DNA from 2 places in the Brevibacillus sp. AY1 genome. Region 1 is predicted to be linked to the other one. Evidence: riboswitches for the same ligand, from Rfam matches in the RefSeq annotation. Region 1 holds a riboswitch; the other holds the start of a gene.

Region 1 (7,310 bases):
CTTGCCCAGGATCAGGTCGACCAATATCACCAGCAAAGCAGCAGGAATCGCTCCCGCCAGCACCTTCTGATCATCAGTCGTCACGATGCCGCGCATGATCATCTCGCCAAGTCCACCAGCCCCGACAAAAGTGGCCATCGTCGCCGCACCAATGGAAACGACGGAAGCTACGCGAATTCCTGTCAAAATGATCGGCAGGGCAAGGGGTATTTTGACCTTGGTCAACAGCTGCAGCTTCGTCATGCCCATGCCTGTACCCGCTTCTGTCAGATTTTTATCGACATTTTCGAGGCCAGCATAGGTATTTTGGACGATCGGCAGCAGCGAATAGAGAGCGAGCGCCACGATGGCAGTCCCATAGCCCAGTCCCAGAAAAATCATGATGATCAGCAAGAGGGAGATGGTCGGTATGGTTTGGATGGCGTTTATCGTCGTTTGGATGACAAACGCGATACGTTGATTTCGCGTCATCCAGACGGCCAGCGGGACACCTACGACGATCGCGATGAGAATTGCACTGGCACTCATGAAGAGATGCTCCCCTGTGAAGGCTAAAAGCTGCCTCCAGTATGTCACAAACACTCCCAGTGTTCCTATCAAGGCATCCATGGAGATCTACCTCCCTTCCCGTGCACTTTTTTTACTTCTGTATCAGTCCTTGCTCCAGCAAAAATTCGCGAGCAATCTCAGCCGGATCCTTTTTCTCGATGTCTGCTTTGTAGTTCAAGGCCGTCATCGTCTTCGTATCGATCTTGCCAGTCAGCTTGTTGATGACCTCTTCCAGCTGCGGATACTGCTTCAGCGTGTCTTTGCGTACGACAGGAGAAGCTCCGTACGGCGGGAAGAAGTGCTTGTCGTCCTCCAAGGTTGCCAGACCGTATTCCTTCAGACGGGAATCTGTCGAATACGCAAGCACAATATCGACCTCTCCGGAGTCAACAGCCTTATACACCAATCCGATGTCCATCGGCGTTGTCTTGCCAAACGCAATGCCGTAATCTTGTTTGAATGCCTGATAACCGTCATTCGGACGCTCCAGCCAGCTTGAATCCGTACCCAAGCTCAAATCTTTGGCAATAGGAGCCAGATCGGAGATGGTTTTCAGATTGTGCTTATCAGCCAGCTCCTGACGAACGGTAAAAACATACGTGTTATCAAACCCATACGAAGGGAACCAGAGCTCGTCGAACTTCTCGGCCACACCGTTTTTCACCAGTTCAAAAGCTTCCTGCGGATCCTTGCTGAATTCTTCCAAGCCGAGGCTGCTTGTTAGATCGGTTCCTACATAACGTACGGCGGAAATCTGGATATCGTTGTTCTGCATCGCTTTCAACACGACAGGAGTCGCCCCGAGACCGCCAACCAGCTCAGCCTTCAGGTCGGAATTGCCTTGAATGACTTGCTGGAGCATATGCGCAAGAATCGTCTGCTCCGATGTGGGCTGATGTCCGATCTTGACGACATCGCCAGAGCTGCATCCAGTGGCTAGTACCAGTGATAATCCTGCTATGATAAGTGCTTTCATCCAATTGCTTTTCAATGGTTGTTCCCCCTTAATCCGCACGCTTTATCTTTAATCCTTTTGGCGTGCATAGCTTCTGAACTTTTCTTGTCAATAAGTCAGCAATCGTCGCCAGCATTGCGGTTGCAAGCGCACCTGTAATCAGCATGTTGTCGTTTGCAAGCCCAAGTCCGGTAAATACCAAGTATCCGAGTCCTCCCCCGCCGATCACGGCAGCGAGCGTGGCCCAGCTAATGGTATAGATCGTTGCTGTTCGAAACCCTCCCATGATGATGGATATCGCCATCGGCAATTCAATTTTCAGCAGTATTTGAAAGCTGGTCATGCCCATGCCACGAGCTGCTTCGATCAGGGCCGGGTCTACTTCTCGGATACCCGTAAACGTATTGCGCAGCATGGGTAACAGAGAATAAAGAAATAAGGCTACGACCGCAGGTACGGCCCCGATTCCGAGGAGTGGAATCATCAGACCCAGGAGGGCAAGACTGGGAATCGTCTGCAGGATGTTGACAAACCCGATGACGTATTTATTGATTTTCTCTGTCCTCGTCAGCAGAATACCGAGCGGCACAGCGATCAGAAATCCAGCCATTACGGCGATAAAGGAAATGTAGCTATGCTCCCAAAGAAGGGACAGGACCAGGTCATACCTTTCTGTCAAAAACAAAATCCAATCATTCATCTTCACACCCCCTTGTTAGGATATACTCCACTTCGGGAGCGCCGCTTTTTTGGAAGTGGCCGGGTGCAGCTCCTTTACCTTGCGCAGGCGTTTGGCTCCGATAAAATTCACGACGAATTCGTTGGCCGGATTTTGCAATAGCACATCCGGTGTATCCAGCTGAACGACAGTGCCGTCGTTCATCAGACAGATGCGATCGGCAATCTTGATCGCTTCGTCCATATCATGCGTCACGAACACGATCGTCTTGTTGATCGTTTTTTGCAAGCGGACAAATTCATCCTGCAGCTGCTCCCTGCTGATCGGGTCCAATGCGCTGAATGGTTCATCCATCAAAATAATCGGTGGATCTGCGGCCATCGCGCGAATGACGCCGACGCGCTGCTGCTGACCGCCGCTCAGCTCAGCAGGGTAGCGATTTTTGAAGACCTTTGGATCAAGTCCTACCATGTCCAGCAGTTCGTCTACCTTTTTTTCGTACTGGCTGCGCTCCATTTTTTTCAGCTTGGGCACCAGCGCGACATTTTCGCCAATCGTCATGTGCGGAAACAGGGCAATTTGCTGAATGACATACCCGATGCTCCTGCGAAGCTCCACTGGATCAGTCTTGAAAATATCCTCTCCGTTGATCTCAATCCTGCCTGCGGTCGGCTCGATCAGTCGATTGATCATCTTCATCGTTGTCGTCTTTCCGCATCCACTGGGGCCAATCAGGACAAACAGCTCACCCGCATGGATCTCCAGGTTCAAACCCTTGATAATGGAGGCGTCGCCAATGCGTTTTTCCACTTGTTGAAAGGAAATCATAAGCACCACTCCTTCGAAAAAGATTTATGAAAAGAAAAAAGTCGAGACACTGTTCACGTCTGGAGGACCTTCCGGACGAAAGCAGTATATCGACTCTTTTCTCACATACAAATATGGGGAAATAAGCTTGCATAGTGCGCGACTGGTAGCCCAAATAGAGCTGCTAGTCAATACACGAAAAGCAAGCATGTACACGTAGATTGTATGCTGATTCTGCTTTAGCCGACGAGGTTAGCTGACGGGTAGGATGGCAGGTAGCATCCCTTCTGTTTGCACAGAATTAACCCCAATGATGGTTCCCCCGTTTTCGTCAAGGACGAAACTAGGCCCGATATGAAGTTGGTTAAATCGCTACTAAAACGGATTGGGTAATGAAATTCAGTTTACCATAACGTGAATGTATACTCAATTTTCAAAAAACGCCGTATAACCCCCTCTGACTCTCTCAAAGGGAGTTAACCGTAATCAGTTTTCTCTTTCTTCTGAATCCTCCGGTATCCTTCCAAATCCTTCCCTGCCGCAATCGGAATGTTCATGAAAATCGCGCTTCATTGTAAAAAGTGCAGCAGGAATGTCAAGGTTCCTACACTCATCACCGTCGTCACCAAGACGGAGCTGGAGACAAACTGCGGTCTGGCATTAAATTGGATGGCATACATCGCGGTGGTCGCCGCTGAAGGCATCGCTGCCAAAACAATCAGTACCTTCTGAAGCAAGGGATCAATCGGAAACATCAGACAGATGAGATAAGCGAGCACCGGGGATGCGACCAGCCGAATCACGCTCGCGATACTGATCCCTTTCCACTCCAGTCCTTTTGCCGATACATTGGCCAGCTGCATGCCCAAAATCAGCATCACCACCGGAATTGCAGCCTGGGCAACCAGATCAATCGCCTGGTAATAGGTTTCTGGTATCGAAATCTGAAGCTTTTGAAACAAGACAGCGACCACAACCGCATGATTAGAGGGCTGCTTCAGCACCATCTTGATCGCGTCCTTCGCCCCGCCTTTGCCCCGGGAAGCGAAATAGACACCGAAGACTCCCATGATGATGGCATGGAACACCATGATCTGTACCGCATAGTGAAAGCCCGTCTCGCCGTAAGCAAACAGAATGATCGGCGTCCCGTAGTTTCCACTGTTCATGAAAGCCGTGGAGAGCATCATCGCGCTTTCCTGCTGCTTGTCGTACTTGAAGCATTTCGCTGTCATTTGCGTGATCAGGATCAGCCCAATCGTCAGCAAGGTGGAGATCACCACGATGTAGAACAGCTGCATATCGAGCGGCGTCTTGTAAAACGTACGGAACACCAGAGCCGTAGACAACACGTATATGGCAAGTGTCGAGATGGGTTTGAGATCCAGCTTGTAGATCCGCTGCAAGATGTAACCACTCAAAAAAATCAGTAATACAGGTAAAATCACTTGGAAAAATATCATGCCATTCCCTACTTCCTTATCCATTCACTTTCCTGCTTCAGTATACCAGAGCAACATGAAAAAAAGCCGATCCCGCTTTATTTTTTAGGTAGCGTGATCGACTTTATTATTTTCCAATATCTCCACAAATTTCGATGCAGCTGGTGAGAGCGACACACTTTTTAAAAAGCAGACTCCTACTTCTCTCTTTGGTATCTCATCCGTTAAAGGTACTTCATACAATAATCCTTTTTTCAAATACTCTTGGGAAAATTCTTTGGTCACACAGGCTATTCCTAAATTGATTTTCGCAAATTCCAGTAATAAGTCATGAGAGCCCAATTCAAATTCCGGAGAAATCTGTATGCCTTTCGATAGCAGATAATCTTCTACATACCTTCTGGAATTTGAATTCGATTCAAGCAGGATTAAAGGCAGCTTTACCACTTCATCTAGGGTTATGGGTTTCGATACGAGATGCTTGTATTTCTCCCCACAAACAAAAATATCATGGATATCGATGCACGGTCTTTGTTCTAAGGTAGAATCATCAAGAGGCAAATTAACAATGGCAATATCAACCTCTCCTGATTTTAATATCGAACAAAGCTCTAATGTGGTACCATTCACGATCTTAAATTTAATATTGGGATATTTACTATGAAAAGCTTCCAGATAGGGAAGTAAAAAATATCTCGATATCGTATCCCCTACCCCAATCTTTAATTCCCCTGTCGACAAATTCTTGAATTCTAAAATCTTTTCTTCCCCAACATCAATTAATTTCAAAGCCGAATTTACATATTCATAGAGAAGACTGCCTTCGTTTGTTAAAGATACCCCTTTAGGCGTTCGATTAAAAAGACGTATATCCAATTCTCTTTCCAATTGCATGATTGCCTGGCTAACAGCGGGTTGGGTCATGTAAAGGTCTTTGGCTGCCTTAGAAAAGCTTTTCCTTTTTCCTACCTTGCAAAATATTTTATATAAATCTAATTTGCTTATCATATAAGCGCCCCTTATACCTATCATTCCATATATTCATTTTACTTATATCACTCAACCGATGTATAGTACAAGCAGTAAGTCTTGTGAATAAGCTTTAGTCCTTACAAGGAGTGATCATAGTGGAAAGAGTAGTTGGAACTGTTGTTAGAGGCCTTCGTTGCCCGATCATCAATCAAGGGGACAGCATCGAGGAAATCGTTGTAGATAGTGTGCTAAAGGCTTCGGAAGTGGAAGGCTTTCACATGAATGACAAAGACATCGTTACGATCACAGAGTCTATCGTTGCTCGTGCTCAAGGGAATTATGCAACGATCGATGATATTGCGAAAGATGTACGTTCGAAATTTGGAGAAGATACGGTTGGCGTTATTTTTCCGATCTTGAGTCGTAATCGTTTTGCAGTTGTTCTGCGCGGTATTGCAAAAGGCGTTAAAAAAATGGTTCTGATGCTTAGCTATCCATCAGACGAGGTAGGAAACCACTTGGTAGATTTGGATATGCTGGATGAAAAAGGAGTGAATCCTTGGACGGATGTTTTAACAGAACAGCAATTCCGTGAACATTTTGGCTATAATAAACATCCTTTTACGGGTGTGGACTATATTGATTACTATAAATCGATCGTGGAAGAATACGGTGTCGAATGTGAAGTGATTTTCTCCAATCATCCAAAGACCATTTTACAATACACCAAAAGCGTTCTGACTTGTGATATCCATTCGAGATTCAGAACAAAAAGAATCTTGAAGGCAAATGGCGGAGTCAAAATCTATAGCCTCGATAACATTTTGTCTGAGTCTATTGATGGTAGTGGATATAACGAAGCTTACGGCCTGCTGGGATCAAATAAATCGACTGAAACCAGTGTGAAGCTGTTCCCGCGTAATTGCCAGCCTATCGTGGATCAAATACAGCATCTTCTCAAAGAAAAGACGGGTAAGGATATTGAAGTCATGATTTATGGAGATGGAGCTTTTAAAGACCCGGTAGGGAAGATTTGGGAGCTCGCTGATCCTGTTGTTTCGCCAGCTTACACATCAGGACTTGACGGTACGCCCAATGAAGTCAAACTAAAATATCTTGCTGATAATAACTTTGCAGATTTAAGAGGAGAAGAGCTTAAGCAAGCGATCTCTCATTACATTAACAATAAAGATTCTGATCTTGTCGGATCGATGGAAGCACAGGGTACTACACCTAGAAAACTTACCGACCTGATCGGTTCCCTATCCGATTTAACTTCTGGCAGCGGAGATAAGGGTACGCCTGTTGTTTATATTCAAGGTTATTTTGATAACTATACAAAATAAGCGCAAGTACGCTCGCTAAAGCCTGCGCGCAACCAAATTTAGAGGCAATCTCGTACTCTGCATAGTGAGTACTTGGAGATTGCCTCTAGAATATAAACCCTTGATTTTATTCAGGAAAATAGCCTTCGGACGAATTCAGAAGACCTTCCAGCTGTGTCACCGCTGACAACAGCTCTGGTCGTGACTCCCGGTTCGCCTCGGCCAGCTTTTTCAGCTCATCGTATGCTTCAGAGAGCCGAAACAGCGGCTCAGACACATTAGGCTTCCGCTCGGAAACAGTCTCTGTCATCACCATGTTGCTTTCGAGGAAAAAGGTATCTGCCGGAACCTGCTCGATGTTGGTCTTCACATCTTGCAGCAAGGATTGAAGATCGCTTGACATGATCTCCTGGTGCTTCTGCAAATGATCTACGATGGTAAGGACATAGTCTTTTTTCGTCAAGTTGCTCGTCATCCTTTCGTCTTCCAGTCCCTCTTACTTTACCCCAAGCCATTGCCATACATTCCTAATGACCCGATGAACCCAGCGTACCTCCGACAAAATCGATTTGGATTTTGCA
Region 2 (7,310 bases), on a different contig from region 1:
TACGGGACTTGTCCTGTTTTACAACTATTACGAGAATATCTCTTACCTCGGATTCATGCGCAAAAGAATGATGGAGATCCTCGTTCCGTATCTCCTATGGTCAGGCATCTACCTATCCTTGCAGCCTGGATTTCCACCAGAGGGCAGCAGCGTACTATGGAGTCTGGCAAAAAATCTGGGTACGGGAACAGCGTCTTACCATCTCTGGTTTGTCGTCATGATCTTCCAGTTCTATCTCCTGTATCCGTTCTGGCAGCAAGTCTTTCGCTTCTTGCGCCGCCATGCCGACAGCATGCAGAAGCTGGCTTGGGTAATCGGACTTTTGGGGATGGTATACGGTTTGTTGATGTGGTTTTCAGCCCGCTATATTCCAGCGAACTCGTTCTGGTTTAACCAAGTATGGCTGGACACCTATTTGATCAAATACAGGGACCGCAATGCCTTCTACTATTTTTACTACTTCTTGTTCGGAGGTCTTGCTGCTGTCGCTTTACCTGTATTTCGAGCGAAAATCAAGCAGTACTGGATTTGGATATGTACGTCGTTTTTGATCATGTACGCGTTTATCGGCTATGAGTTGTTCCGTGATTCAGGCAACGGCCTGATCAACTTGAATGTCGCAACTTCGCTAAAACCATCCATGTTTTTGTATACAGTGGCGCAATTGCTCGCGATATACGGCATCGCGCTTTCACTGATGAAGTATCCGCGGATCTGTTCCTGGCTGACCAAAATCGGGCAGTACTCGTACGGTGCATACCTGATTCACGCCTTAGTCTTGACTTATGTCATGCAATTTTTGCGCTCCATCTCGTTGTTTCATGAGGGACTTCTTGGCAGCCTGGTTGCTTTGGGACTATGCGCTGTGTTCTCCTTTGGCATCGCATTTGCATTGAGCAAGCTGCCATTTGGCTGGCTCCTCGTCGGTTCTGCTAAAAAGAAAAAACCGAAAACAGTAGCGTCTGAAGAAACCAGGCACCATCAAAAGGCGATGTAAACCAAGTAAAAAAGCGTTTTGGCAACGAAGCAAGCATGCTTGTAGCCAGAACGCTTTTTTGGTGTTTATAGAACGGAAAGGTGCCGAAGACTATTTTTTCTGCTCCAAGTCCTTAACGCCCTTATAGACCAACTCGAACAAATCGTCGAGATCCGCTTCTTCAATGCAGGAAAAGGCGATGCGCAGGTCAGTCTGCCCAAGAGCAATCGTTCCCACACCGTATTCTTCCAGCAAATGCGTGCGCAAGCTTTCCGCATCAACAGTAGACAGCTTCAGGCACATAAAGTAGCCGGAGTTAAAGGGGTAGTAGCTCCATGCATCGTTGTATTTCCCGCTATCGAGGATCGCTTTTACACGGTTTGCACGGCCTTTCATTATTTCGAACTTCTCCATCTTCTGCTGATGGAACTCAGGAGAAGTAAGGGCCTTCAGCACAAAGGTTTGAGAAGGATGTGGTCCGCTGGAGATTGTCGCACGGATAATTCCCACTGTTTTTTGCTCCAATGCACTGAGCAGTTCGTTCGATTCCCCGCCGTACGTGATAAAGCCTACGCGGAAGCCCCATACATATTCTTCTTTGGTAGCGCCATCCACTTTGACAGGGAGGATGCGTGGATGCAGGTCACACAGGCTGGAAAACAGGGACTCGTGCATGGAATCCTCAAAAAACAAGCCAAAATAGGCGTCATCCGTAACGGCAACGATGTTGATGCCTTCGTCTGCACCGGCTTTAAGTGCTTCCAGAATTTGCTTGCCTTCCTCGGCCCCTGGTGTATAGCCTGTCGGGTTGTTCGGGAAGTTCAGGACGACGATGGCTTTCCCTTTTCCTTTTTGGGCCAAAATGGCATCGCGCAATCCTTCAGCATTGAACTTCATGTTTTCATTATACAGAGGGTAGTAAACCATTTGCGCACCGCGCCGGATGGAGAAGGTGAGCTCGTAGTTTTCCCAGTTCTTGTCTGGGATGATCACACTGTCCCCTACATCCGCGAACAGGTCAGCAACGACGCTCAGTCCATGCGTAAGTGCATTGGTCACAATCGGAGTTCCATACGTCTTATTCGCGAGACTAGGCTGCTCCTCGAGTATTTTTTTGCGCCAAGCTGCACGAAGCTCTGGCTTGCCTGCAGGAGGAGCATACTCATAGATGTCCTTGGGGTTATATGCGGACAATGTATCCTGAATGACTTTGAGATGCATCGGTTGACCGTCTTCCAGAGCGATCCCGATCGTTGCATTGTATTTTTTGGCTTTCGCCTTTGCTTCAGCTGATTGACTGAGGATTCCTTCTTTTGGGAAGTAAATGAGCTTCCCAACATGAGAAAGCATGTGGAATACATGCGGATTTTCACGCTGAATGGTTTGGTTCAGATGCGATGCCAGTGAATGCATGGTAGCCTCCCTCTTCATGTACGACAGTTGGTTTACCAATAAAGATAGCGTATCTACATGCATTTGTCATCTAGAAGGGGATGATTTCACCTTACTTTTTGCACAAAGTACTTTTCTCGATACATGTGTCTTGAACAGATCCGATTCCATCATTTAAAAAGGATGCGTACACAAAGTGCACACATACTAAAGCCGTAAGACGAGTAAAAACGGGGAGGTTGTACCGGATGAGTAAACAGTCAGACATCAATACCGAGTTGAAAGAAGTATCCGCTTACCCAACAAAACAAAAAATGAACCAAAAAGAGGTTGAGCTGTTGGAGCAGGGAAGCGACGGCTGTTGCTGCAGCACTTCGAATACAAGTGAGCAGGGGCAGCATCAACAAGGTTGATGAAACAGCGTTTATTTCTTCCGATACAATGGAAAAGCCGTGCTTCTTCTCACGAGAAGCACGGCTGCCTGTTTAATTATCCAATAAAGGATTGAACCCAGTATCCATTTACATAGCCAACACCAATTTTAGTGAAAGAACCATTCATAATATTTTGGCGATGACCTTCACTGTTCATCCATTGGGTCATGACTTCTTGTGGAGATTGTTGACCCATTGCAATGTTTTCTCCTGCTGTCATGTAGGAGATTCCGAATTGCTTCATCATGTCAAATGGAGAACCGTAGGTAGGGCTATTGTGATCGAAATAGTTGTTTTGTGCCATATCCGCTGCTTTTGCAGTCGCTACTTTCGAGAGAGCAGCATCGAATTGCAGTGGAGCAAGACCAGCTTTTGCACGCTCTTGGTTGACCAGATCGGCAACTTCTTTGGTAAATGCAGCAGCTTGATCATTTTGTTGTCCTTGTTGCGCAGGTGCAGCTACAGGCTGTTGAGCTTGATTATTTGCTGGCACTTGTGGTTGAACAGGTGCTTGCTGGACAGGCTGCTGTACGGGAGCTTTGGGTTGTGGTGCAGCGGGCTGCTGTTGTTGAAAACCAGCATATGGTTGATTGGATCCATACCATTGTGTCATCTGCGGGATCCATTGCTTGAAGTTGGATTGAAGCAGACAAGGTGCTTGGTTATTTGTTGGTGTTGGGGATTTTGCAGCTGCAGAAGCTGTATCTACAAAGCCAGTAAGGCTGATTCCGAATCCAAGTGCCAGTGCGATGGTAATAGTACCGAAGTTCTTCATTATTCACATCGTCTCCTTTTTTTTGCCTACGAGGTTAGTTGTCGGATTTGGGTTGAGGATACAACCCATCGCAAAAAGCGATTCACCCCAAGCGAATGAGCTTCGCAAGATCGTCCCCCGCACTTCCAGCCATCTGGAAGTCTCGGCTTGTTGTTTTGTTTGGCATGAACAACTTTAACAAAGATACGAGTGAAAATGATAGCTGTAATATTTGGAAGTTCACTGGAAGCAAGGCAACTTGGTTACTCTCATTAATCGTTTTGTTTTTCTCTCCAAGCTGTCAGTCCACCCAACAGGGCAACCGCTTGAAATCCTTTTTCACGGAGCAGTGCCGCAGCCTTTTGTGCTTTATTCCCCGATGTGCAAAGGGTAACAATCTGCTTGTCTTTCCATAGATGGGCTGTCTTGGGGTCCAGTGGCTCGTCAGATTCCTTCATCATCATATATGGGATATTGTGCGTCTCATACAGATCGGATTGGAGACTTCCTGATTGAAATTTTTCCACGTCACGAACATCCAGGAGTACGAGATTCATTTTGTTGTCCATCATTTCTTGTAAGGTTTGGCAATTCACAGTCTGTTTGTTCATCTATATCCCTCCTGTCCACCATTGTACCAAAACGTGATTCACCTAGTCGAAGAGAGGCAGATGTTGATTTTGTTGGACAGACATGGTAGAATAATCATGCTACTTGAAATCCGATACGTAATACCATGAAGGGATCTCTACAGTGGATTACGTTTTTGATATCTGATTCACACTGGCGCGGTCATCGGAGCCGCAAGGATGGAAGAGAGGTAGGGCTTTCGTTGTTTTTGGTTTCAAAAGTGTAACATGCAAGTTCGGTTTATTCTCACGGTAACCACATATTTTTGAAGTAGGTATGAATTCACATATCATGCAAGGATACTACTTTACAAGAAATGGTATTTTTACATGATATGTGAGCTTTATTTGCTTCGGTAAATATGACTAGCATATTCAAATTGACTTTTGGAGGTTTTCTTCATGCAAACGAACGGAACAGTAAAATGGTTTAATGCAGAAAAAGGTTTCGGATTCATTCAAGTAGAAGGCGGAGACGATGTATTCGTTCACTTCAGCGCAATCCAAGGTGATGGCTTCAAAACTTTGGACGAAGGCCAACGCGTTCAATTCAACATCGTTCAAGGCAACCGTGGTCCTCAAGCTGAGAACGTAGTAAAACTGTAAGTCTCCTACCGAAAAACTGTCCGTTCGCGGGCAGTTTTTTTTCATGAAAACAGAAAAAAGAATTATGGTCTAAACCATAATTCTTTTTTCTTGTTATGGTGTTTTTAGAAGATGCAGTTCTCGATCTCGACGGTAGTGAATTCACTGTTGAGGACAGAGTATCCATCCAGGATACCGCCGCCAACAGCTGTACGGCCATAAGTGTTGATCAGGACGTTTTCATCGTTGCCAGCTACGGTCAAGCGAACTTCATAGTGGTTGGAAGCGGGGATAGTGGCATTGAAGGCTGTGCGGGTATTACCCAGGAGGAATTGTGTAACGTCCAAAGCAGTGGATACAGGGTTTGTTTGGGTTACAGCTGTACCCCAGTTCAAAACTTGTACGCGGACTTCTACTTCATCCAGGTTGAGGTTGACAAGCTCGACATGGACGTTCAGTGCGACTGCTTGGTTGTTTTGGAGAATACCTGTCGTTCTTACCAAACTTCTTCTGCGTCTTCTGCCTTCACGATTTTCTCTGCGTTCTTCAAAACCATCTTGTTCAAAATCTGACATTCATGCTCACTCCATTCTTGTTATGACTAGTGGGACAATATACTGTATTGCGTCTTGTCTTCTTCGGTAACGGCTAACATAAGGGAACGATAAACCATTTCTGCGAGATTGGAGTGGAAATTGATGAATTATGCCGAATTTTATAAGCAAATGTCATATAGGGCGCGTTTTGAATGGGGGTACGAAGGGATAAAGACACATGGACAAGTATCGGATATTCTAGTCATTATTGATGTTCTTTCCTTCACTACATGCGTGGATGTGGTTCTTGGTCAGGGGGGAATCGTCTATCCTTATCGAACAAAGGGCGACAGTGCCCTAGCATTTGCCTGTAAGCAAGATGCCATACTGGCAGGAAAAAGAGGAGAGCCCATCTCCTTGTCACCAGCATCCCTCCACTCGATGGGGGAGCCGAATTGTTTTACCATCTCCGAATGGATCTACCTGCTCTGTGCTGGCGAAAGATTGCGGCGCTATTGTGCTAGCAGGCTGTTTACGCAACGCGAAGGCTATAGCCCGATTTATTCAGCAGCATAAAGGGAGCGTCTCCGTGATCGCTTGCGGGGAGCGGTGGCCCGACGGCAGCCTGCGGCCTGCGCTGGAGGATTTGGTAGCTGCAGGTGCCATATTGAGTGAATTGTCGAATTATGATCTTTCGCCAGAAGCTAAAGCTGCTGTAGCGACCTTTTCAGCTAGTCAATACAAGCTGGAGAGCTTATTGGAACATTCTGTTTCAGGGCAAGAGTTAATCGTGAGGGGTTACCCGGATGATGTACATCTAGCTGCAATGCTGAACGTTAGCCAGAACCTCCCCCTTCTCAATCACCATATGCTTTTGAAAACGCGATTGCTTACGGATGATAGGTCCACCGGCAAACTGCATAAAGTCTCCTGCTTCTGGTAAAAATTCTCTAGACACCATTATTCAGGAAAAGGCAGGGGAAGCAGATGAAGGACGTGACATCCAACGGGTCAGATGAAAGGAACAGTGGAGGAGAGGGCAACGATACGCTAACCAATCGGCAGGGTCATCCCATCACGGATAATCAGAATGTCCGGACGGTTGGCAGACGTGGTCCGACAGTCTTGGAAAATTATGATTTTCTTGAAAAGATCACGCATTTCGATCGAGAAAGAGTACCTGAGCGAGTCGTTCACGGAAGAGGAGCGGGTGCGCACGGGTATTTTGAAGCATACGGGAAAGCTGGAGATGAGCCGGTATCCAAGTATACGAGAGCGAAGCTGTTTCAGGAGCCTGGAAAACGAACGCCTGTTTTTGTGCGTTTTTCTACTGTTATTCATGGAACACACTCTCCTGAAACCTTGCGGGATCCCAGGGGCTTCGCAACCAAATTTTACACGGAAGACGGGAACTGGGATCTGGTAGGGAACAACCTGAAGGTTTTTTTCATACGGGATGCGATGAAATTCCCCGATCTGATCCATGCTTTCAAGCCTGACCCCGTGACCAATATTCAGGATGTGGAGCGGATTTTTGACTTCATCTCCAATACACCTGAATCCACCCACATGATCACGTTTCTTTTTTCTCCTTGGGGCATTCCGGCCAACTACAGACAAATGCAAGGCTCCGGCGTCAACACGTATAAATGGGTAAATCATGCAGGCGAATCGGTGTTGGTCAAATATCACTGGCAGCCTTTGGCACAAGGCATAAAGAATCTGACCCAAAAAGAAGCTGAAGAAATCCAGGGGAAGAACTTCAACCATGCTACACAGGATCTGTATGAAGCCATCGAACGGGGAGATTATCCGGAATGGGAGTTATGTGTACAGATTATGAGTGATGACGAACACCCTGAGCTGGATTTTGACCCTCTCGATGATACGAAGATTTGGCCGGAGGATCAGTTTCCCTTTTTGCCGGTCGGAAAAATGGTATTGAACAAAAATCCAGAAAACTATTTTGCCGAGGTTGAGCAGGCTGCTTTTGGTACTGGCGTT

The links. A riboswitch is a leader RNA that binds a small molecule or an ion and turns the genes downstream of it on or off. The one in region 1 is predicted to bind cyclic di-AMP.
Region 2: another riboswitch for cyclic di-AMP. It lies ahead of JZI27_RS15375 (CAP domain-containing protein); the one in region 1 lies ahead of JZI27_RS12070 (ABC transporter ATP-binding protein).

What each region holds. Positions count from the first base shown of each region.
Region 1 covers NZ_JAFLPN010000012.1:41,253-48,562, reverse strand. Annotated here, with positions in the region: gene JZI27_RS12085 (ABC transporter permease) at 1-609, opposite strand, end outside; gene JZI27_RS12080 (osmoprotectant ABC transporter substrate-binding protein) at 641-1,525, opposite strand; gene JZI27_RS12075 (ABC transporter permease) at 1,554-2,204, opposite strand; partial or broken gene JZI27_RS12070 (ABC transporter ATP-binding protein) at 2,271-3,011, opposite strand; cyclic di-AMP (ydaO/yuaA leader) riboswitch at 3,217-3,350, opposite strand; gene JZI27_RS12065 (AEC family transporter) at 3,560-4,453, opposite strand; gene JZI27_RS12060 (LysR family transcriptional regulator) at 4,538-5,440, opposite strand; gene JZI27_RS12055 (coenzyme F420-0:L-glutamate ligase) at 5,560-6,750, shown strand; gene JZI27_RS12050 (hypothetical protein) at 6,857-7,204, opposite strand.
Region 2 covers NZ_JAFLPN010000019.1:14,127-21,436, reverse strand. Annotated here, with positions in the region: gene JZI27_RS15390 (acyltransferase) at 1-997, shown strand, start outside; gene JZI27_RS15385 (aminotransferase class I/II-fold pyridoxal phosphate-dependent enzyme) at 1,088-2,389, opposite strand; gene JZI27_RS15380 (hypothetical protein) at 2,617-2,781, shown strand; gene JZI27_RS15375 (CAP domain-containing protein) at 2,858-3,577, opposite strand; cyclic di-AMP (ydaO/yuaA leader) riboswitch at 3,586-3,735, opposite strand; gene JZI27_RS15370 (rhodanese-like domain-containing protein) at 3,829-4,167, opposite strand; gene JZI27_RS15365 (cold-shock protein) at 4,588-4,791, shown strand; gene JZI27_RS15360 (hypothetical protein) at 4,896-5,345, opposite strand; gene JZI27_RS15355 (2-phosphosulfolactate phosphatase) at 5,686-6,249, shown strand; gene JZI27_RS15350 (catalase) at 6,294-7,310, shown strand, end outside.